One region of the Anaerobacillus sp. QJM3NY_32 genome, then DNA from elsewhere that is predicted to be linked to it. Evidence: riboswitches for the same ligand, from Rfam matches in the RefSeq annotation. Region 1 holds a riboswitch; each other region holds the start of a gene.
The links. A riboswitch is a leader RNA that binds a small molecule or an ion and turns the genes downstream of it on or off. The one in region 1 is predicted to bind S-adenosylmethionine.

Region 1 (7,146 bases):
ATCATGTGAAGAGAAGATCTTTCTTTTATGCTTTGTTTCTCTCCATTACCGCGAAATAGTTATTTTCTGGATCTGCAAAGTTAAAAATTCGTCCTGAAGGCATCGATACGATCTCTCCAACAGTTATTTCCTTGCCTTTAAAATCTTCATATAGCCGATCTATATCGTCAGTGAAAAACATAAGCGATGGTGTTCCGAGATTTAACTCGGGTTCCATCTTGGCAATGAATGCTTTATCATGAAGGACGATACTTGCCGCTCTTTCTTCCATAGTAGGCGCAATCTCCATCCATTTCATTGGACTATCGTTATCTTCTTTCGAAACTAAGTGAAAACCGATTTTTTCCGTCCAAAATGTTAATGCTTCTTCCTGATTGTCCACGTACAGCATGATTTGACCGATTTGATTAATCATTTAAACACTCCTTTTGTTTAAGGGTAATCTCGTACTATTCTATCTATTCTACAAAAGAAGTGACTGACCTTTAGTAATTGATAAAAGAACGGTTTGCTGTCTCTTTAAGTTCTATTCTTCTTAACGTAAAAGGTAAGGGTAATCCCAACTAATTATAGGGGATTCAGCTGATCCGTTCTCTTCATTTAACAGTTTAAGCTGATATAGGTAATTCGTAAGAAAAGCACCCCCAAGTGGGAGTGCTTAAATTAGCGCAAATCGTCTTTTATTGCGTTTGTGAATTGGGCAATGGCATCATTATCAATTCCTTGAGCGGAAGCCATTTGCTTCAAAGATTCTGGATCCTGATGTTGAGAGTGAGATTGATGGGAAGAATTTTGTTGAGAATGATGCTGTTGCATGCCCATAAACCCATCCTGCATCCGACTAGTTAGTGCGTATGCAGCCGCTCCTCCTAATGCACTTAAAGCCATGACGGTAGCGGTTTTCCCTTTCCCTTTTTGATTACGCTTTTTATTGTACACTTCAGGTCACTTCCTTAACTAAAAGTTTAAAGGTGTGTTTCTAATCAATTGTTAGTCACACAGATTAGTTTAAGTCAACTCGGCCTTAATATACTGGTGCGTATTCCCATGTGTAAAAACACCTTATATGTAAAATGATAATGATCAGTTCTATGGAAAACGGCCGATGTTTTAACATCAGTACAAAACGCTAAAGCCGCTCTTTCTGTAAGAGCGGCTGTCATGTGAATTATGGTTTTTCAGGTGGTTCCCCGATCACGCGAACTTCACGTTCAAGATCGACATCAAACTTTTCTTTTACTGTTCGCTGCACATGATGAATCACGTCCAGATAGTCAGTCGCTGTCGCATTATCGATATTTACAATAAAGCCAGCATGCTTTTTGGAGACTTCAGCTCCACCGATTCGTGTACCCTGAAGCTGTGAGTCCTGAATGAGCTTACCAGCAAAAAGGCCAGGAGGTCGTTTAAACACACTGCCACATGAAGGGTATTCTAACGGTTGCTTTGTTTCACGTTTTTCCGTTAAGTCATCCATGATTGCTTTAATATCCTCATACTCTCCAACTTTAAGCTTGAAAGTAGCTTCAAGGACAAGAAGACCATTTTCTTCTACATTACTATGACGGTAAGATAAATCAAGTTCATCAGCTGTCAATTTAACGAGCTTTCCTTCCTTTGTTACAGCAAGAACGCTTTCGAGACAATCCGCGATTTCTCCACCGTATGCTCCTGCGTTCATATAAACAGCTCCGCCGACAGAGCCTGGGATTCCGCATGCGAATTCGAGTCCACTTAGTTTGCTGTCACGAGCAAATTCAGAAGCATCAATAATACGTGCGCCAGCTTGAGCAATAACTTTTTCTTCATCTTTTTGAATGGCTTTTAGTGAAGAAAGATTCAGGACAATTCCTCTAATGCCTCCATCTTGGATAATAACATTAGAGCCTTTTCCTAAAATGGTTAATGGATAATTAGATTGATAGGCGTACTCAACTGCTGCTCGTGCGTCCTCTAACGTGTTAGGAAACACAAGGACATCCGCACATCCACCCATTCTTGTATACGTATGTGCATTTAATGGCTCATTTATCTTCAGTTCCGCACTGGGTAAAATGGAGCGGAGTTCATTTAATACATTTTGATTATTCATAGGCTACCTCGCTTATAAAACAGTTCGTTTTCATTGTGGTTTGAGTTCAATAATGTTTCATGGACATATTCAAACACATTTAAAATAATAACACAACTACTTGATAAATATGATGTTTTTCATAAAAGAAGCCTTTAATTCGAAAAGAATGTTACTTGGAAAGAAACTTATATAGCGGAAAAATCAATCTCAGACATCGTGATTGGAAAAATGCTGTTATCCTATCAAATGCATAAATCATTGTATTCGTTACTCTTCTACAGATACTGTTACTAATCATCGCCAACGTTATCAAAAATAATCAGCTTATAGAAAAAATGTAGTAGATATAATATCCTATGTATGAATGTATTTTAATACTGTAGTACAGGTGTACAGATAGGGTTTTTGGTAAAAAAACAACAACCGGAGAAATTAAGTTCTCCGGTTGTTGTTATAAATTAGGCCTTTGTTCGATAAGCCGTATTGTGATCTTTCAATGTCTCATCCGTTCCAAACAAAAAGTGCTTTTCCATATTTGGAGAATATACCGAGTTTACAGTTGTTCTGCCAACTGTTTCAGCCACCTCTCGCAGCATACTTGGAGAAGCCCCGCAACAGAGTCCGAAGTAATTGACGCCAACCTGCTTTGCTTTCTTAGCCCATTCCGCTAGTTCATAGCGATTGCAATAAAGCGGGTCTAAAGAGGTTGGAAAGGTCGTCTCTGTTGGCAATGTACACGCACAGCCACCGTCTGGTAAGTTAAAGAATGTTGGGTGTTCTTCTGTTGTACGATAAGGGATTGGAAGAGCACCAACATAGCCGTTAACAGACTGTCTAATTTTTTCAATGTAAGGCTGCATTGTGGCAGGCCCTCTAAAACAATTCATGCCAACAACTAGTGCACCTTGCTCTTCTAATAAACGGCAAGCTTCCTCAACCGTATAGCCGTCCCTTAAAATGTTCTCACTCATAAGTCCGAGTGTAATCACAGCTTGAAGACCTTGCTTTTGAATCTCTTCTAGCGCTATTTTGGCTTCTTCATAGAAGTAGAAGGTTTCGCCGTTGATGAAATCAACGCCTTCTTCTTTGCTCCATTTCACCATTTCAGCAAAAATTGACCGAATTTGTTCCTTACTTTCCTCATCTTCAGGATCAAATAAGTTTGTATTTGAAATGTTTCCAGCAACTAGCGCTTCTTCTTCAGGGTGTTCCTTCGCGACTTCTTTAGCCAGGCGGATGGCTTGTCTATTGAGCGGTTCTAACAAATCTTCTTTTCCAATAATCCTCATTTTCTCTCGATGACCATTATACGTAAAAGCAAGTACGACATCTGAACCTGCAAGCATATAATCACGATACGTTTGTTTTAGCGCTTCAGGGTTGTCTAGGGCAACTTCGGGTACGAATGATCCTGCTTGTAAATAACCACGACGCTCTAGTTCAAATAGATAACCTTCCCCGCAAATAACTGGACCATCTTGCAATCGTTCTTCAAGTGTTCTTTTCATGTGTAACAGCTCCTTTTCTGGATAAAATAAAAAACCCTCTTCTTAAACAATAAGAAGAGGGATTGCTAACATAATCCTCCTCTTATCTTCCAGGTGATATCACCTGTAGGATTTGGCACCAGCTTCAACTGAAGTTGAAAGGTTGCCGGGCATCATAGGGCCTATTCCCTCCGCCGCTCTTGATAAGAGTGTTGATTTAATTTTTGAACATGTGTGAAATTATAGACCGGTTAACTGGAAATGTCAATCACTTATCTGATAATTACGAAATGTTAGGATATTCACTTGCTTTTCAAACGATAGATGCGATCTTCACGCCCTATCGGCTCGACTGACATTGATCCAGATGCAACAAATGAATCGAGGTAGGTACAAACAGCATAATAAATTTTTGGTTTCTTTGTGGAGTATCTCTTGTCTTGTACCTTTCCTTCCTTAATCAAAAGCTCACAAATCATTAGGGCGCTTTCCATACCTTGCTGAATATAAGAGTCTACCTCTTCCTGTGTTGTAAATGAAAGGTCCCCTACAAAATAGGTTTCCTTAGGTTTCTCGCTTGTCTTTTCTTGTAAAGGTTCTTGAACATCTTCCGCGAACAAATCAAAAGCGCCTTGTAATTCCTCTTCTGGTTTCGGTTCTTCCTGGTTGCTTTTCGGGTTGACTACTTGTTCTACAGTGTTGCTTCCTCTTTGAAGAGCTTCTTTTTCTTCACGATAAGATCTGATTAAACTGTTTAGCCTTTTTTCTTGTAAATCTAGTAATGGAAGATTTAATGAAAGTAGCTGTTCAATGTCTTGTGGAAGGTTCAATCCTTCAGGAATGTCGTATGTAGGATAGCCGTTCTGTCTTTTCAACAGTAGCTCATCCAACTCATAATCTATTTCCATAAATCCCTTCACAACTTCTCTCACAATGGAAGCGGATAATCCGGTATGCTCTTCGAAATGATTAATCCCGAAACGCCGCGTTTCTCCTGTTTTTGCATGTCGAACAACATACTGATACCGTAAAGAGCGACCGCACTCACATTTTAAATCATCTGAAACGAAGCCCGCATCGATGTAATCTTCTAGTATCCAATCATCAAGCAGCATCCTGATTTCTTCATCCGTTGCCCCACTTGGAATCATCCGCCCTTTACTTCTAGCAATTACATTCGCAAAAGCCGTTTTTTTACCGCGTTTAAGAAAATTCATTACATACGTTTGTTGCTCATTTGTCAGATCTGAAAAAAGCTCATCTCTTTGGGTGCTTGTCAGGCTTTGTGTCATATAAATCCCTTTCTGTACGATAGTAATGCCATTATATCAGTAAATATTCCAATATTGTTTGCATCGGATAAATTCTTAAAATAAGAAACGCCAATTCTGATGAATTGGCGTGAATTCGTTCTTAACGATGGCGGCCGTGCTCGCCCTTATGATTATGATGATGCTTTTCTTTTTTCTGTTTCGTTAAGTCGAGTGTATATTTAGCGAAACCATTTTCTGTTTCATCAACAAAATGAATCGTTTGAATGCTTTCCGCATAGGTTTTGGCTTGTAACGAGGATTCAAAAGTGACGTTCAGTTTCTTCTTATTGACTGTGTGAAATGACCAGTTCTGATCAGCTGTTGGATTAATTGTCTTGTTTTCAAGAATATAGTCAATTAAAATTTGTCTATTTTCATCAGGTGAATCAATGACAATATTCGAACCGTCTAAGTGCGGGAAATGCCCACCGCCTGTTGCTCTGTAATTATTTGTAGCGACGATAAAGAACATATCTTTCGTTACCTTTTCTCCGTTGTATTTTAGCGATTTAATTCGATTCGCATCAGCATTTACTACACTCCCACTCATATCATATTTCGCCGGTTCAGTAACATCGATTTGATAGGTAACGCCATCAATCACATCGTAGTTATAAGAAGGGAAATCAGGATTAATTAAAGGCTGTTCCTGTTTATCTTTTTTGTTGATCACATTAAATTGGCCTGCTGACATTTCAAGCCAATCCTTCAGTTCGTCACCATTTAACAGCACCGCTTTCAGTGTATTGGGATAAACGTAAAGATCAGCTGTGTTTTTAATCGCAATGTCCCCAGCAGGAATATCTGTATAGTAGGACGAACCCCCTCGACCGCCCGCTTTAAATGGAGCGCCTGCGGATAGAATTGGAATACCTTCATATTCGGTACCCTGAATATTCATATGTATTCCCCCTTAAGTATTGAAGCATTTTACCCAATGTTAGTTTACCTATAATTGTTAATAAATGTTTGGAATTCAAATAAAAATTTTGAAAATAGTAGAAAATGCTTCAGGAGACACGGGTGAATGGACCTAATTAAACATTTTTTCAAGTTTAATCAACTTAATTCGTAAAACTTGGACATCCGTTTATACATGTACATATCCTGGGACATACATTGAGGATGTAAAGAAAAAATAAAAGTCTTCAGGAGGAAATATTTTATGTGTAATTCAAACTCAGCTTCATCGTTTTGCTGTCCTGCCCCTTGTTCCACTCCGAACTTCTTTGGTAACAACCCAACGTTAATGGCTATTAAAAGATGTCTTCCAATTCGTACTATATGTCAAGATGAGGCAGCACCAGTTCCAGTTGACCTGCTAGTTGCTCCAGTAGGTACTCCAGCACCTTCACTAGCTAGTGGGTTTTTATCAATTATTAACACTAGTTCAGTAGCAAATGATTGTGTTATGACTCTTATTGTAACGGACGATACTGGCGCTGCAACGGAGTATACGATTGATGCACAATCTTCTTTAGTATTAGAACTAACGAACGTAACGTTGGTTCAAATTCAGTGTACTTCTGCTGCACCTCCAACTCCAGATGTTTTCTGTACAGCTACAGTTGAAATGGATCTTCAATATACGGCAGGACTATAATATATTGCACTCGATGAAGTCTTACGACGGAGAGTGTTTTTTTATATAGTAAACCATTATTAGGAATTATTATCATACTTAATTTTTAAAGTCTACTTGGACGCTTATCTATACAAAACAAATGTCCATGCATTTACTATATAAAAGGAAGTTTAAGGATGTGCTCTTATGTCAAGAAGTAAATCGTTGTTTCAAGAAGATCACCCCTTATGTGAAAAGCGTCGCCCCCATCAATCAAAGGGAGAGCTGGTAGAAGAAAATATCTGTGGTGTCTTTCGAATTGATCCACTTCTCAATCCTTATGCCCCAATATGGGAGGCGGTTGGAGATATAGGACCAGTATCAGGAACTCTATCAATTTATTACGATGGTGGGGTTTGTGAGGAAGTTGAGGTATTAATAGATCACTGTCATGAACCCGCATTTTATGTGCCAGAGGGGAATACGAGAACGAGAACATATCAACAACTTTATAAAGTAACGATTGTTGCAAGAGATCGTCGAAAAGAAACCGGTTCTATTCATCACCCCCATGGACATAAGAAGCACTCCGTCTGTACGGGACGCTATTGTCTAACTATTTATTACCATGTAAATGGATATAAAAAGAAGTCACATAAGAAACAAGACTGTGTGAACAAAGAGTGTCATGGAGGGTGCTGATCTATT
Region 2 (7,146 bases), 1.6 Mb from region 1:
GCTATCACTTCTGCTTTGGCTTTCACATCAATGCCTTTTGTTGGTTCATCAAAGAGAAATACTTTCTGATCATCGTATAACCATTTTCCGATAGCTGCTTTCTGTTGATTTCCCCCACTGAGATGATGGATCGGTTCTTTAGGTGAAGCTGCTTTAATGCCGAGCTGAGTTATTTGCCTGGATGAATAATTTTCCTCTTTTTTTCGATTAAGGAATCCTCTGAGTGAATGACGCCGTAGAGAAGGGAGCGTTAGGTTTTCTGATAATGAGAAATCGAGTAGAATACCCGATTTTCTTCGCTCTTCTGGTACAAGACAAATCCCGGCTTTAATCGCGTCAGCTGGAGAGCGAAAGCGGTATGTTTGGTTGTTAATGTGAACACATCCTCTTGTATGCTTTGTTGCTCCAAAGAGGGTTAATGCCGTTTCCGATTTTCCTGCACCTACAAGTCCTGCGACACCAATGATTTCTCCATGATTCAATAAGAAATTCACTGTTTTTCCAGTTTCGGGTATAAAGAGATTCTCAGCCCGCATTAAAGCATGACTCGTGCTCTTTGTTTGACGGGGTTCTTTTTTTCTAAGGGTTGATCCAACCATACTGGAAATGATCTCATCCGCTGAAACAGTTTTTGTTTCAGCGGAAAGATGAACTTTGCCGTCTCGTAAAATCGTAAAACGGTCGCTTATTTCTTCTATTTCTGGCATGCGGTGAGAAATGTAAATCATCCCCACGCCTTTCTTCTTCAGTTTGTTAATAAGATGAAATAATAGCTTTGTTTCCTCTACACTAAGTGGAGCAGTTGGTTCATCCAGGATCAAATATTGCGTCTCCTGTGCCATTGCTCGAGCAATTAAGATCATTTGTTTCTCTGACAGCGAGCATTCGCAAGCCAGTTTATCAGGTGTTAAAGTAATACCGAGAGAGTTAAGTAAATCTCTTGTTCGTTGCCGTTCTTTGTTAGAAGAATAGCGTTTGAAAGGAGATTTATTCATTGAGTCAGCCCAAATATTTTCAGAAACGGATAGGGTAGGAAACAAAGCCGTATCGACTTCTTGTACAACCATTCCGATGCCAGCTTTTTTTGCATCGGAAGGTGTATGAATCGGTAGAGGTTCTCCGTTAAGTAAAATAGAACCGCTGTCTCGTTCATAGTCTCCACAAACCATTTTCATAAGCGTGCTTTTACCAGCTCCATTCGTACCGAGCAGGGCGTGCACTTCGCCTGAACGAATCGTTAGGGAGACGTTTTTTAATACAGGGATATTTCCGAATGATTTAGAAATGTTTTGAATGTATAACTCACTCATTTGCTATCATCCTGTTGCGTTAATTTCTCCATCCACGGAGAAATAGCTGCGTCAGAAGAGCCCCAGTCATCGACGTAATTGCCTAATTCACTCATTGAAATGGTTTCGTCTGGTAAATCAGATTGTTTTACTAGATGCGGATCAAGTGAGAAAATCTCAGGCGTTTCTTCTCCAGCAATTTTCTGATAAGCAAAACGTACTTGAACACGTCCTACTTCCGCCGGATCAGTAGCGGCAGATGAAAGCCATGGGCTATTATCCTTTTGCATCATTTGGAGATCTTCGTCACTCATGTCGATGCCATAAACTTTGATTTCTTCTCGACCAGCTTGCTCAATGGCACGAGTAGCGCCTTTCGCAAATTCATCCCATGGGGCAAATACAGCATCAATATCTCCTTTGTTTGGATATTGCTTTAGAATAGTTTCCATTTGGGTTTGGGTATCAAGAGCTGTATTAGCACTCGCGGTCCCGAACTTAGCGATTTCATTGATTTCTGGATAGCGCTCCTGGAAGGCCTCATAAATCGCATTTCGTCGCTCCATGGGCGCAAATCCTCCTACCCACACATAGACAATATTTCCTTCACCATTTAAATCTTGAGCAAGCGTTTTTAATGTATTCCATGCAAGACTATAATCATCTTGATCAATAACTGTTACACCTGGCACGTTAATATCGCTATCAAACACAACGACAGGTATGCCTTTATCAACGGCTTTTTTCACTCCAGCTTCGAGTGCATCTGCTCGGCCATGATCAATTAAGATCGCATCGACTTTTTGGTTGATGGCTGTATCAAGGTGTGTAGCCATTTTGGAAAGGTCATTATCAGCATTATAAACTTGAACGCTTCCGCCAAATTTTTCAACCTGATCTTCAACTCCTTTTACGTACTGGGAAGAAAATGTACCGAGGGATGCTTGCATAATCGCTGCTATTTTGATAGGTTTTTGAACTTCTTTTGGAATGTCTGAAGAAACTTTAGACGTTTCTTCACCCGTGTTCGTAGTTGCCTCACTTGATTCCGTATTGCTTGCTTCTGGTGCACTTACGGCATCTTGCTCACTCGTACAAGCTGCAAGCACGACGAGAAGAAGAATGGATAAAATAAGTCCTAAGCGTTTCATGAATGTACCTCCGTGTTTTTAGCGTGTGGGAAAGCAAGATGAGCAAGGTTTTCAGCAGACGGTGTTCGAACGATACCGTGCTCCGTAATGATTCCGTTAAGTAATTCATTTGGCGTCACATCAAAAGCAGGATTAAATACACCAATGTTTTCAGCTGCAACACGTTCACCTTTATAGTGCGTGACTTCTTTCGTGTCTCGCTCCTCAATCGGAATCGCTTCTCCGTCAGGGATCGAGTAGTCAATTGTTGAGATGGGTGCAGCAACATAAAAAGGAACGTTGTATGCTTTTGCGATATGGGCAAGGCCGAGCGTACCAATCTTATTAGCTGTATCACCATTTGCAGCAATCCGATCAGCACCAACAATTACTGCAGCGATTTTCTTTGTTTTTAATACGTGAGCTACCATACTGTCTGTAATAAGCGTAACGTCAATACCAGCACGCTCAAGCTCCCATGCGGTTAATCGAGCACCCTGTAGAACTGGTCTGGTTTCCGTCGCAATTGCAGAGATGGAGAGACCGTTTTCCTTTGCCAGATGGAGAGGCGCAAGAGCAGTCCCGTATTTTGCTGTTGCGATCCCACCTGCATTGCAGTGTGTGAGGATGGTATCCCCATCATTTAATAGCTTCAGACCATGTTCTCCAATACGCTGACAGACAAGTTCATCCTCTTTATGGATAGTAAGTGCTTCGTGCAGAATCGCTTCTTTCATTTTTTGAACTGTTGGTAAGGAAAAGCTAGCTCGGATGATGCGATCGATCGCCCAAGAGAGATTAACTGCAGTGGGACGAGAGGAGGCAAGATATTTTCCTTGGTTGACTAGCGCTGTCTTGAACGCTGTTGCTTCGTTTGTTTGAACATGCTGACTCCAAAGAACAAGACCATACGCTGCGGCGATTCCAATGGCTGGTGCTCCGCGGACCACAAGGGCAGAAATGCTATTCCAGACATCCTCGATTGCCGTTTGCTTAAGGTAGATCTCTTGTTGTGGAAGATGCCGTTGATCGAGGAGTAAGAGATGATCACCTTTCCACTGGAGTGATGAGATAACAGTCATTTAAATGACCTCCTTGATTGCTTTAATGTATTGTTCAATCGAAGTGATGCTTTTTCGGTCTAAAATAAGTTTTTTTCCAAGGGTAAGCGCCTTTTTTTCCACAGCGAGTTTTACTCTTGGATCACTGATCGTCTCGATCTCTTCTACATGAGCAAGTCCAATCGTTCTTCGGATGATTTTACAGCCGGAAAATCCAATGCTATCGACAAAAATAGATTGTAGAAGAGCGTCTAGGTATCCTCTCGAATAACGATTATCTTCTGAGAGATGGTCGTCCCATAATGATCGGAAAGTAGATTCAAATACGTTCCAAACCTCGGTAGTGACGCCAAATAAATAAGCGAGGTATCCTTCTTTCTCTTCTTCTGATCTATGGGCCTCCTGCGACAGGATACTAAGCGCAATATTGGCGATAAAAGCACCGACATCAAAACCAGCTGGCCCATAGAAAGCAAATTCTGGATCGATTATTTTGGTTGAGCTTTCCGTAACAAACAGGCTACCTGTATGTAAGTCCCCATGTATCAAAGCTTCTCCTTTTGTTAAAAAAGAGTGTTTGAGGGAGGCCACTTCAGTGAGGAAATCGTCATCTTCCCAGAGCGATTCAACATCTGCTCGAAGCTCTTCTGTAAAGGCATTGCTTTCGGCATTATAGAAAGGATCTGAAAATACGAGGGTTTCTGTTATGCCACATAAGTCTGGATTACTAAACCGTTTGGCAAGCTCTTTCTTATTTGCCGAACCAAGACCGTAGTCAGAAGTGAAAAAGAGCGTATGAGCGAGGTAGGTACCGACGTTTCTTGCAAGTTCAGGATATATACGTCCTTCAATAAGTCCTTTGCGTAAAATAGTGTGCGTTGATAAATCTTCCATAACCGTTGCGGCTTTTTCAGAGTCATGCAAATAAACGATTGGAGAAAAGTCAGGAACGAGCGAGTGAGCTTGCTTGAGCGCCTCGCTTTCAATTCTGGACCGATCAAGTGTAAGCGGCCAGGATTCGCCAACTACTTTGGCATAAGGCAAGGCTTGTTTGACGATCCAGGATTGTCCTGTTTTCTTGTGTTGAACATGAAAGACATAATTTAAATTGCCATCGCCAATTTCCTTTACATGAACAGGAGCGGTGCGATCCAAAAGCTCGTGATGCTCTAAAAATTGCACAACTGTTTCGCTTGTAAACGGTGTGTACCCTGAAGTGATCTGAATACCCATGTAAAATTCCCCTTTCAACTATTTATGGTTGTTGTATTGCATGAAGATCGGAATTTCGGCATAAAAAAAGCCTCTTTCCGAAGAAAGAGGCTTGAAGACAGAGATACTTCACACCTCTTATCTTCCAGAATGAATATCATCCTGTTGGAAGTAGCACCGTGCCATTTAAGTCATCGATTCATCTGGACTTTAAAATAGGTCGGTTGCTGGGCGTCATAGGGCCAAATCCCTCAGCCTGCTCTTGATAAGAGAAAGTTTATGAAATTATTTTACAATTTTTTCGCTTGAAATGTATGTTACATAGAAAGGAACATGTTTGTCAATAATATTTTGAATATTATTTATAAATATCTGGACGTCGATCTTCAAAGATAGGAATGCGACTCCGGATTGATGACATTTCCTCTTCGTCAATAGAACCTGTTAAAATAACCTCTTCTTCTCCTGCTTCTGCGATAATTGTTCCCCACGGATCAATGATCAATGAGTGTCCTCCAAACGTATTATCAGGATCTTCCCCGACACGATTACAAGCAATCACGTAGCACTGATTTTCAATCGCGCGACTGATAAGTAATGCTCGCCAATGATCGGTGCGTTGCTTTGGCCATTCTGCTGGTACGAACAATACTTGGGCACCTTCAACTGCATGAAGGCGAAGCCACTCAGGAAAGCGAATATCATAACAAATGAACCCGGCACATGGGAGTTCTTCAAGTGTAAAATGACTTTTTTCATTTCCAGAAACGAGGAATTTCTCTTCATTCATTAAACGAAACAGGTGCGCTTTGCTATACTCATGAACGAGCTGCCCATCTCGATTGAACACAAGCATGGTGTTCGTTACTTCGCCGTTATGATGCTTAGCGATGGAGCCCCCGACAATATTTACGTCGTTTTTTTTGGCGAGGCGAGATAGAAAAGCAATCGACTTTTCTGCATCAGTATCTCCAATTTCATCAAGACGAGATAAATCATAACCTGTGGACCACAATTCTGGTAAAACGATGATATCTGGTTTGTCACTCACCGCCTTAGAAACAAGCTCTTCAACTTTAGAGAAATTCTTTTCTGGATTGCCAAAAGCAATATCAAATTGCAACAGGGCAAGGTTTTTCATTGATTTGTCCTCCTTACATGTTTAGAAATTGACCTTTACATGGTTGTGTATCCAAGATAACATAACTTATTAGAATTTCTCGAAAATTTTAACAGGATGTGATTCCATTTGAAACAATTTCAAACTTCAGATGCACTTAAACGTTTACCAGAACAATTTTTTGCGAAGCTTGCTGGAAAAGTGAACCGTTATGTAGAGGCGGGATATGACATTATTAACCTTGGCCAAGGAAATCCTGACCAGCCGACGCCTGCACATATTATCGAGTCTTTGCAGCAGGCAGCTGAAAACCCTGCATACCACAAGTATCCGCCATTTAGGGGGCAGCCTTTTCTGAAACAAGCCGCGGCTGAATTCTATAAGCGAGAGTTTGGTGTTGAGCTTGATCCGGAGAAAGAGGTAGCCGTCCTCTTTGGTGGAAAAGCTGGCCTTGTAGAAGTCAGTCAATGTTTGTTAAATAAAAGTGACGTGGCGCTCGTGCCAGATCCTGGCTATCCTGATTATTGGTCTGGAGTTGCGATGGCTGAAGCGGATATGCAAATGATGCCGTTACTTGAACAAAATGATTTTCTGCCTGATTATAGCGCGATCCCAGAGAGTGCTCTTGCAAAAGCAAAGCTCATGTTTTTAAATTATCCAAACAATCCTACCGCTGCTATAGCAACGAAAAGCTTTTTTGATGAAACGGTTAGGTTTGCGGATGCCAATGACATCTGTGTCGTTCATGATTTTGCTTATGGAGCGATCGGATTCGATGGAGAACGTCCTAAAAGCTTTTTGGAAACAGAAGGTGCTAAAGATGTGGGAATTGAGATTTATACTCTTTCCAAAACGTATAATATGGCAGGATGGCGTGTTGGGTTCGCTGTCGGAAACCCATCTGTAGTGGAAAGCATCAACCTGCTTCAGGATCATTTCTACGTTAGTTTGTTTAGTGCAGTGCAAGAAGCAGCTGCAGAAGCTTTACTAGGTTCACAGGAATGTGTTGAGAACCTTCGCCAAACGTACGAATCTAGACGGAATGTATTGATACAGGGGCTTCACGATATTGGCTGGGATGTAACCTCTCCTGCGGGGTCATTTTTTGCCTGGTTAAAAGTACCTGAATCATTTACTTCAGAGGGATTTGCGGACTACTTGCTTGAGAATGTTCAAATTGTAGTTGCGCCTGGGAACGGCTTTGGAGAGTATGGGGAAGGCTATGTGAGAGTAGGCTTATTAACTTCCGAAGAGAAACTCAGGGAGGCAGTTGAACGAATTAATTCTCTTAATCTCTTTTGATTCAGAAAAGTAAAAAAATAGATTGACAGGAT
Region 3 (7,146 bases), 350 kb from region 1:
CAATTGGCACCATCATCATAGCCGTTGCCGTGTTTGAGATCCACATTGATAAAAAGCCTGTTGCAATCATAAAGCCAAGTACAATTCTCTCTGTACTTGTTCCTATTGCTGATATAATGAAAAGAGCAATTCGTTTATGTAAATGCCACTTCTGCATTGTAAGCGCGATCAAAAAACCACCCATAAAGAGAAAAATGGTGTTATCGCCATAAGCTGATGCTGTTAAATCACCTTTTAGTCCGCCCGTTAGTGGAAATAAAATTAATGGTAAAAGAGACGTCGCCGGTATCGGAATGGCTTCTGTAATCCACCACGTTGCAATCCACGCCGTACTTGCTAAGATGGCCAAACCTGCTTCTGAAAGACCATTTGGATTAAAAAACAACATTATGCTAAGAAAAAGGACCGGTCCGAGGATCAACCCCGTCAGTTTCCTTTTATCATAAGCAGGATCTGGTCCAGATGCATAACCTGGATTTTTTTGAGAACTTTTTGAAGGGATTTCCGGCGTGTGTGAAGAAGCGAATGTTAAGAGATCTTTTGCTCGATCATGTTCTTTCCATAATTGGTTCCAAAGGTGTTGTTCCATAGTCATACCTCCTATCGTTCATTAAACTATAGTGTAGAATTCGCTCGCCACATCTGTCAATAAATTCACAATTTTGGTACTTTATTACTCTCTTTCAAGAAAGGACTTTTGATTCGTTTTTCCATTTCCATACAAGTAATTCATTTCAACCCCCTTAAATTTCCATTTGGGGCGAAAATTATAAGTTGATGATATGTTTTTTATAATTCAAAATAAATAAACTCAATGATTAAATGTAAGAATAGATACACAATCCACAACAAGTTGCTCAAAATCGATCCAGGGGGTATATGATGAGAAAGATACAACAGACTACTATTAATTCGGTTGTGAAATACGGACAAACAAAGCTTCCAAAATCAGCTAATACAGAATGTCCAGAATGCGGAAGCGATGCTTCATTTCAACTGAAGTTCGATTATCAAATTAATCAGGCTGTGTTCTCCACGCTTTCTCGCTGCTCTATTTGTAAAGAAGCTGTGCTTTTCATACTCATTAAAACGTCCCATAATGATCGCGGAGAAGAAGTTGAGCTATTCGTGCATCAAACCTCTTTTACACGAGAGCCGCTCGGCAGACTGACTAGCACAGCTAGATTACCCGATGACCTTGAGCGTGTTTATCGCTCAGCAGTGAATGTACATAACATGAAGGATTGGACCGCAACGGCTGTAATGGCTAATCGTGTTCTTGAGAGCATTACAGGTAGTTTTCTATCTGAAAATGAGCTAGGACAGCCACTTTCTAAACAGCTAGAAACACTTGCTAAACAGATTGATTTAGAAGAACCAATTGTAAAACTAGGACACCTACTAGGCAAAGGTAGTAATTTAAATAACCTCCTTTGTCTTGAGAAAGCTACAAGCGAAGAAACGGCCAACTTAATTATCGACTTACTAGATTCACTTATTGAATACTTGTACATTCTTCCTCAACGAATTGTGCATCTTCAAAAACAAATCGAAGGATAATAAAAAAAGCAGGTAGCTCAAATTAATATGTACCCTGTGTAAAGGACAGTTTAAAAAAGACTAGGCAACATTAAGAAGATGATTCCTGTATTGAACAGGGGTCATCTTTTTTAAGTTCCACTGACATCTATCCAGGTTGTAATACATCATATAACTCTTAACTTCACGTTTTAATTCGATTAGTGTTTGACAAGGTTTTATTGAGGCTTCGTCTTTAAAGTGACCAAAGAAAGATTCCTGTGGGGCATTATCCCAACAGTTTCCTCTTCTAGACATAGACTGATCTAAACCGTATTTCTTTAGCTGTTTTTGGTAGGTAGGGTGAGTATAGTGAAAGCCTTGATCAGAATGAATAAAGGCATTCGCATCTAGTTTTGCTTTACGGTTGTTTTTAAGTTTTACTAACGTATCTGTCGCTAGATCGAGCGTAATTCGGTCAGACACATGATAAGCTAGGATCTCATTCGTAGAGCCGTCCTTTATGGTAGATAGATACGCTTTCTTCTTATTTCCATAAAACAAATAGGTAATGTCAGTTAGAAGTACTTTCCCTGGGATGCCTTGTTTGAAGTTTCGCTCAAGTTTGTTTGGTACAACGCTGTGCTCTTTCGTTGCTTTCGCCATACGACGATAGGGATTCGCTCTTCTGATCGGACATACGATTCCGTATTTTTTCATGATTCTGCGTATGCGTTTTAAGTTATAGGTTATTTGATACTGGTTAGCTAGCGTCATCTTGATTTGACGTGCCCCTTTTTTTCGCTTTTTAAAGGCATAGGCTTTTAGGATCCAGTCTTTTAAAACTTGGTCTCGCGCCTCGTTTTCTGTTCGACGCTTTCGAGCACCTTCAGTGAAATAACGATAATAACCAGATCGTGAGACACCCACTACGGAACATAAGTATCGGACCATATTTTTAAGTTGATACTCATGGATGATATGGCGGATTAATTCAAACTTGAGAGAAGCAGCTAATTTTATCTCTTTTTTCCCATCCCCTTTTCCATCATTTCGAGCTTTTTTAGGAGATCATTCTCTGCTTTTAATAGGTTATTTTGAGCTTCTAAACGTTTGTATTTTTCCTCTAAAGACAGTTCCTTATCTTTGGATCTTCCGGAGCTTTCTTTACGAGTGTCAGTAAGTCCATTAATCCCTTTGTTTTTATAACCCTGTCTCCACCTTCTCGCGGCAGAATGTACTCTTTCGTGTCCGAGAGTATCGACATCAAATCCATTTTCTTTAAAAATCTGACTCGGTAGTTTTCCTTTTTCATACTCCGTAATGAATATTCGCTTAAATTCATCACTGTATGTGATTCCTTTTTCACTAACTGATTTCACAAATTTATTAGAGGCAAGTGTTTTGACATCTTCCTCTGAGAATACTTTCTTACTCATTAATAATCATTTCCCATCGTAGAATTTGTCCTCATTATACATAAAAGTACCCTATAGGGCAGACTTTTTTTAAGTGTCTACTCTATAGGGTACATATTAAATTGAGCTACCTGTTTTTTAAATGCTCATATCAAATTTTAATTCAAGATTCTGTTTACTATCACTTTAGCCCTTTTTCGAAATAGAAGGATAGTTGATGAAAATCGCAATAATTCCTGCAATAGCAATGAGGATTGGATAAATTGAATACGGTAGTAGAGCGAGTGGCGAAATCGACGCAAGACCTGCTACTGCAAGCACCTGTGCCCCATATGGGAGCATGCCCTGTATACTACCTGAGAAAATATCAAGAATACTAGCAGACTTTCGTGGGTCTACCCCATATTCTTCGGAAATGTTTTTCGCAAGTGGCCCCCCCATTATGATCGAAATGGTGTTGTTAGCTGTTGATAAATCAAGCACGCTTGCGAGACCGGCGATACCAAACTCTGCTCCTCTACGAGAAGTTACTTTGCTCAGGATTTTGTCCAATACGTATTGTATTCCTCCGTTATGCTTAATGACTTCAATCATCCCTCCGATGACGAGAGCAATCATGGCAAGGTCTTCCATCCCTTTTATGCCCTCTGTAACCGTGGAGATCAGTTCACTCATTCCAAATGTTCCGTTATATAAACCTACAATCCCAGCAAATAAGGTACCACTTACAAGTACAATAAGAACATTAACACCAGCGATCGCTGCGATCAGTACACCTAAATAAGGGATAATTGTAACGAAATCAAATGCGTGTTCTCCTCCAACCGTTGCTTGCTCTCCCATCGTTAAAGCACCATAAATAATGGCTGTTACAATAGCAGCTGGCAAGACTATAAAAAAGTTTACTTTGAATTTATCTTTCATTTGCGTATTTTGTGTGCGTACTGCCGCAATCGTAGTATCTGAAATCATAGAAAGATTGTCACCAAACATTGCCCCACCTATGACCGCTGATAAAGCCAGTGCCGGGGCAACTCCGGTTTGCTCTGCAATTCCAATTCCAATGGGAGCAAGTGCTACAATCGTTCCCATCGATGTACCCATCGAAATAGAAATAAAACAGCCAATGACAAACAAACCTACGATTAAAAGATTAGCCGGTAGAATTGATATACCTAAATTAACAATCGAATCTACTGCTCCAATTTTTTCAGCTGTTCCGGCAAACGCCCCAGCCAGTAAAAAGACCAAAATCATTAATATGATATTCGTATTACCTGCTCCACGACAAAACACTTCCACTTTTTTCATAAAGCTTTCTTTTCGATTCATCGAAAGAGCTACGCCCGCCGCAATTAGAGAAGCGAGAATAACAGGCATACTATAAAAGTCCTTTGTTATGATAGCTGTACCAATAAAAAGCACAATAAATATTCCAAGGGGAAGTAAAGCCAGGCCGTTCCCCTTTATTTCTTTCTCCATTATTCATGTCTCCTTCATCTTTTATTCTGTCTCAATAAAAAAAGCCCACTTCAAGAGAAGAAGGCTTTTGCACTTATCTCTCAAGATTTCTCTTGCTGGAAGCAGCACCTTTCTGATGATCAGAGGTTGCTGAAGCTTCTTTGGGCCAGGTCCCTCCACTTCTCTTAATAAGAAATATACAATTATTAATGAGCGCATGCTTCATTTTACTTTTTCATAACGAGCTTTACTTTATCACGCATTATTCTGATGAGTCAACTTTGATTAACTGCATCAAAATAAACTCCTCATCCTTTAAGGAGTTTACCTGATTAACTAGTCTGGTTCAAGCTTTGTATGACTACCAATTTTTGCAATAGATCAATCTTTATTTTCCTAAAAACCACTCAATATCCTTCATAATCGATTCCGGTTTTTCTTCTGGTAGAAGGTGACCGGTTTTTTCATAGATGATCAGTTTAGCATTTGGGAGATCCTTACTGAGACGCTTCCCAATTTTCAACGGCACAACTCTGTCATTTTCTCCCCATATTAGTAGGCTAGGTGTATGAATTTGATTTAGTTCAACTTCTGACAAATCTCCTTCGCGATCTCGAATCATCCTAACTAATGACCGAAAGATACCCTCATTGAAGAAAGGTTGGATATATCCATCCATCATTTCTTCATCGATAAGGGAAGGATCATAAACACAATTAAGCAAATTTCCTCTAACACCTTTTCGATAAAGCCACCTTTTCAAGTATACCGAGAAAAAAGGTAAGTACGATGTATACACTAGACTCTGTTTAGCCTTTTCAAGATATCCTGAACTGCACAGTAAAATATTCTTACTAACGAGATCATCTTTCATAGCCGAGGCTCTCATTGCTACTTGCCCACCCATAGAATGGCCGATCATAACAGTATGATCAATTGAAAGCCTTTCTAAAAGTTCAACCACCACTTCCGCATAATTATGATAAGAGTGGACAAAACGATTAGACTTTTCACTTTTTCCGAACGGAGGAAGATCAATGGCAACAACAGTATATGCCTTTGTTAATAATGGTATCAATCTTCTGAAGCTGAAGCTCGACGATAGAAAACCGTGAAGAAGCGTTAATACTGGCCGATCGACGGCTGTGTCATTTCTATAGTATTCATAGTGAATATCAATTCCTTTGATCTTTTCCGTATTTTGTTTAAGATTTTGAGCTAATAGCATCTTTCATCTCACTCCGGATTTTGAATTCATCTGATCTGATTCACCCTTCGTTTCTAACCAGACAGGATGGTCTCACTTATTCAGGTTTGACTTTATAATTATTTTACCCCAATCCTGAAATGAAAAACTTTTTTTACATCCGAGAGGATACTCCATTTTTTTCATTCTAACTCTACGTGCACAAGGTCCAGCAGCTTTATCGTTGTCCTTTTTTCATTATGGTCAATAATACGCAGTTCTTTCGTAAGTGGATCTACATAGTCCACATATCCAAAGAGAGTTTTCGTTTCTCCCCCACTAAAGTGTTGAAAACAAAGCGAGTTGTGATTGGCCATTGCTTCACATATTGTTTCATTCATTTCCGCCATTCTTTGTTCATCAAGTACCGGCTTTTCACTTTTTTTCTCTTCGGTTTTCCAATCTCTTAGCTCTTTCACATGCTCAGGTAACATCATTGACGTCCATTTTATATTTCCGCGATCACGAATCACGCTTCTTCCCCCTTCTATGCTTTATGACCACCCACAAGTTTACTTCTATGCAGTGCCGTACCGGCCTTTGTGTATGAAACGGCACGAAGCAGCGCATCTGAGCCATATTTCTCACGGATCGAATCCATCACATATCCGAGATCCCGCTGCTTTGGGCGTGACGCGTTAAATAAGTCCAACTGCACTTCTTCATCATTGCAAATATTTGAAAGGGTAATGGAAATCTTACGAACCGTTTTTCTTCCAAAGAACTCCTCAAATAACTGAAGACATACATTGTATATTTCGAGCGTAATAGCAGTCGGGCTGTGGATACTCCTTGAACGGTGAAAGCCACCCCCGCCTTCTTCTTTACTATAACCAATCCCAAGGCTAATCGTACGCCCTGCCTTCCGGGCTTTTCTCGCACGTCTTGCAACTTCTTCACTCATCTCAAGAATGACGTGTTGAATGTCTTTTTCGTCATGGTAATCTCGCAACAAAATTTGGCTTTTCCCATAGCTAATCTGTCCCTGCATAATCGGCGCACCCATTTCAGAAAGATCGATGCCCCACGCATGATGATAGAGCTGATTTCCCATAATACCGAATTTTTCTTCTAGTAGATGTAGCGGGTAATGCGCAAGCTGCTTTACATTCATAATCCCCATTCGATTTAACGTTCGCTCGACACGCGATCCGATACCCCACATTTGACTTAGCGGGGAAAGCGGCCAGAGTTTTTTAGGAATATCTTCATAAGTCCATTCTGCAATCCCTTTTTCTTTCGCTTCCAGATCGAGACAAAGCTTTGCCATTAAAAGATTTGGGCCAATCCCTATGGCACATGGTAATCCGAATGTCTCTCTTATTTCATTTCTGATCTTGTGAGCTACTTCAAATTTGTTCCCCCAAAGTCGTTCTGTCCCATCAACCTGCAAAAACGATTCATCAACGCTATACGTATGGATACATTCTGATGGTACATAACGATGAAAAAGCCTCGTTATTTCCATTGATTGTTTTAAATATGAAGACATTCTCGCATTAA

Region 2: linked by a shared signal. The riboswitch ahead of mtnK (S-methyl-5-thioribose kinase) and the one ahead of AC0VYH_RS11950 (homocysteine S-methyltransferase family protein) in region 1 are both predicted to bind S-adenosylmethionine.
Region 3: linked by a shared signal. The riboswitch ahead of AC0VYH_RS13745 (Na+/H+ antiporter NhaC family protein) and the one ahead of AC0VYH_RS11950 (homocysteine S-methyltransferase family protein) in region 1 are both predicted to bind S-adenosylmethionine.

Annotation. Positions count from the first base shown of each region.
Region 1 is NZ_CM149684.1:2,264,362-2,271,507, reverse strand. Features, by position in the region: gene AC0VYH_RS11965 (VOC family protein) at 26-415, opposite strand; gene AC0VYH_RS11960 (hypothetical protein) at 664-939, opposite strand; gene murB (UDP-N-acetylmuramate dehydrogenase) at 1,169-2,092, opposite strand; gene AC0VYH_RS11950 (homocysteine S-methyltransferase family protein) at 2,533-3,582, opposite strand; SAM riboswitch class I at 3,662-3,771, opposite strand; gene AC0VYH_RS11945 (DUF3895 domain-containing protein) at 3,864-4,853, opposite strand; partial or broken gene AC0VYH_RS11940 (5'-nucleotidase C-terminal domain-containing protein) at 4,975-5,781, opposite strand; gene AC0VYH_RS11935 (hypothetical protein) at 6,040-6,477, shown strand; gene AC0VYH_RS11930 (S-Ena type endospore appendage) at 6,646-7,140, shown strand.
Region 2 is NZ_CM149684.1:712,355-719,500, forward strand. Features, by position in the region: gene AC0VYH_RS03910 (sugar ABC transporter ATP-binding protein) at 1-1,310, opposite strand, end outside; gene AC0VYH_RS03915 (sugar ABC transporter substrate-binding protein) at 1,307-2,440, opposite strand; gene mtnA (S-methyl-5-thioribose-1-phosphate isomerase) at 2,437-3,501, opposite strand; gene mtnK (S-methyl-5-thioribose kinase) at 3,502-4,713, opposite strand; SAM riboswitch class I at 4,828-4,964, opposite strand; gene AC0VYH_RS03930 (carbon-nitrogen family hydrolase) at 5,051-5,833, opposite strand; gene AC0VYH_RS03935 (aminotransferase class I/II-fold pyridoxal phosphate-dependent enzyme) at 5,942-7,114, shown strand.
Region 3 is NZ_CM149684.1:2,611,767-2,618,912, forward strand. Features, by position in the region: gene AC0VYH_RS13730 (SLC13 family permease) at 1-589, opposite strand, end outside; gene AC0VYH_RS13735 (hypothetical protein) at 883-1,560, shown strand; one part of gene AC0VYH_RS13740 (IS3 family transposase) at 1,621-2,573, opposite strand; one part of gene AC0VYH_RS13740 (IS3 family transposase) at 2,573-2,957, opposite strand; gene AC0VYH_RS13745 (Na+/H+ antiporter NhaC family protein) at 3,123-4,418, opposite strand; SAM riboswitch class I at 4,489-4,592, opposite strand; gene AC0VYH_RS13750 (alpha/beta fold hydrolase) at 4,786-5,625, opposite strand; gene AC0VYH_RS13755 (YolD-like family protein) at 5,787-6,116, opposite strand; gene AC0VYH_RS13760 (Y-family DNA polymerase) at 6,131-7,146, opposite strand, start outside.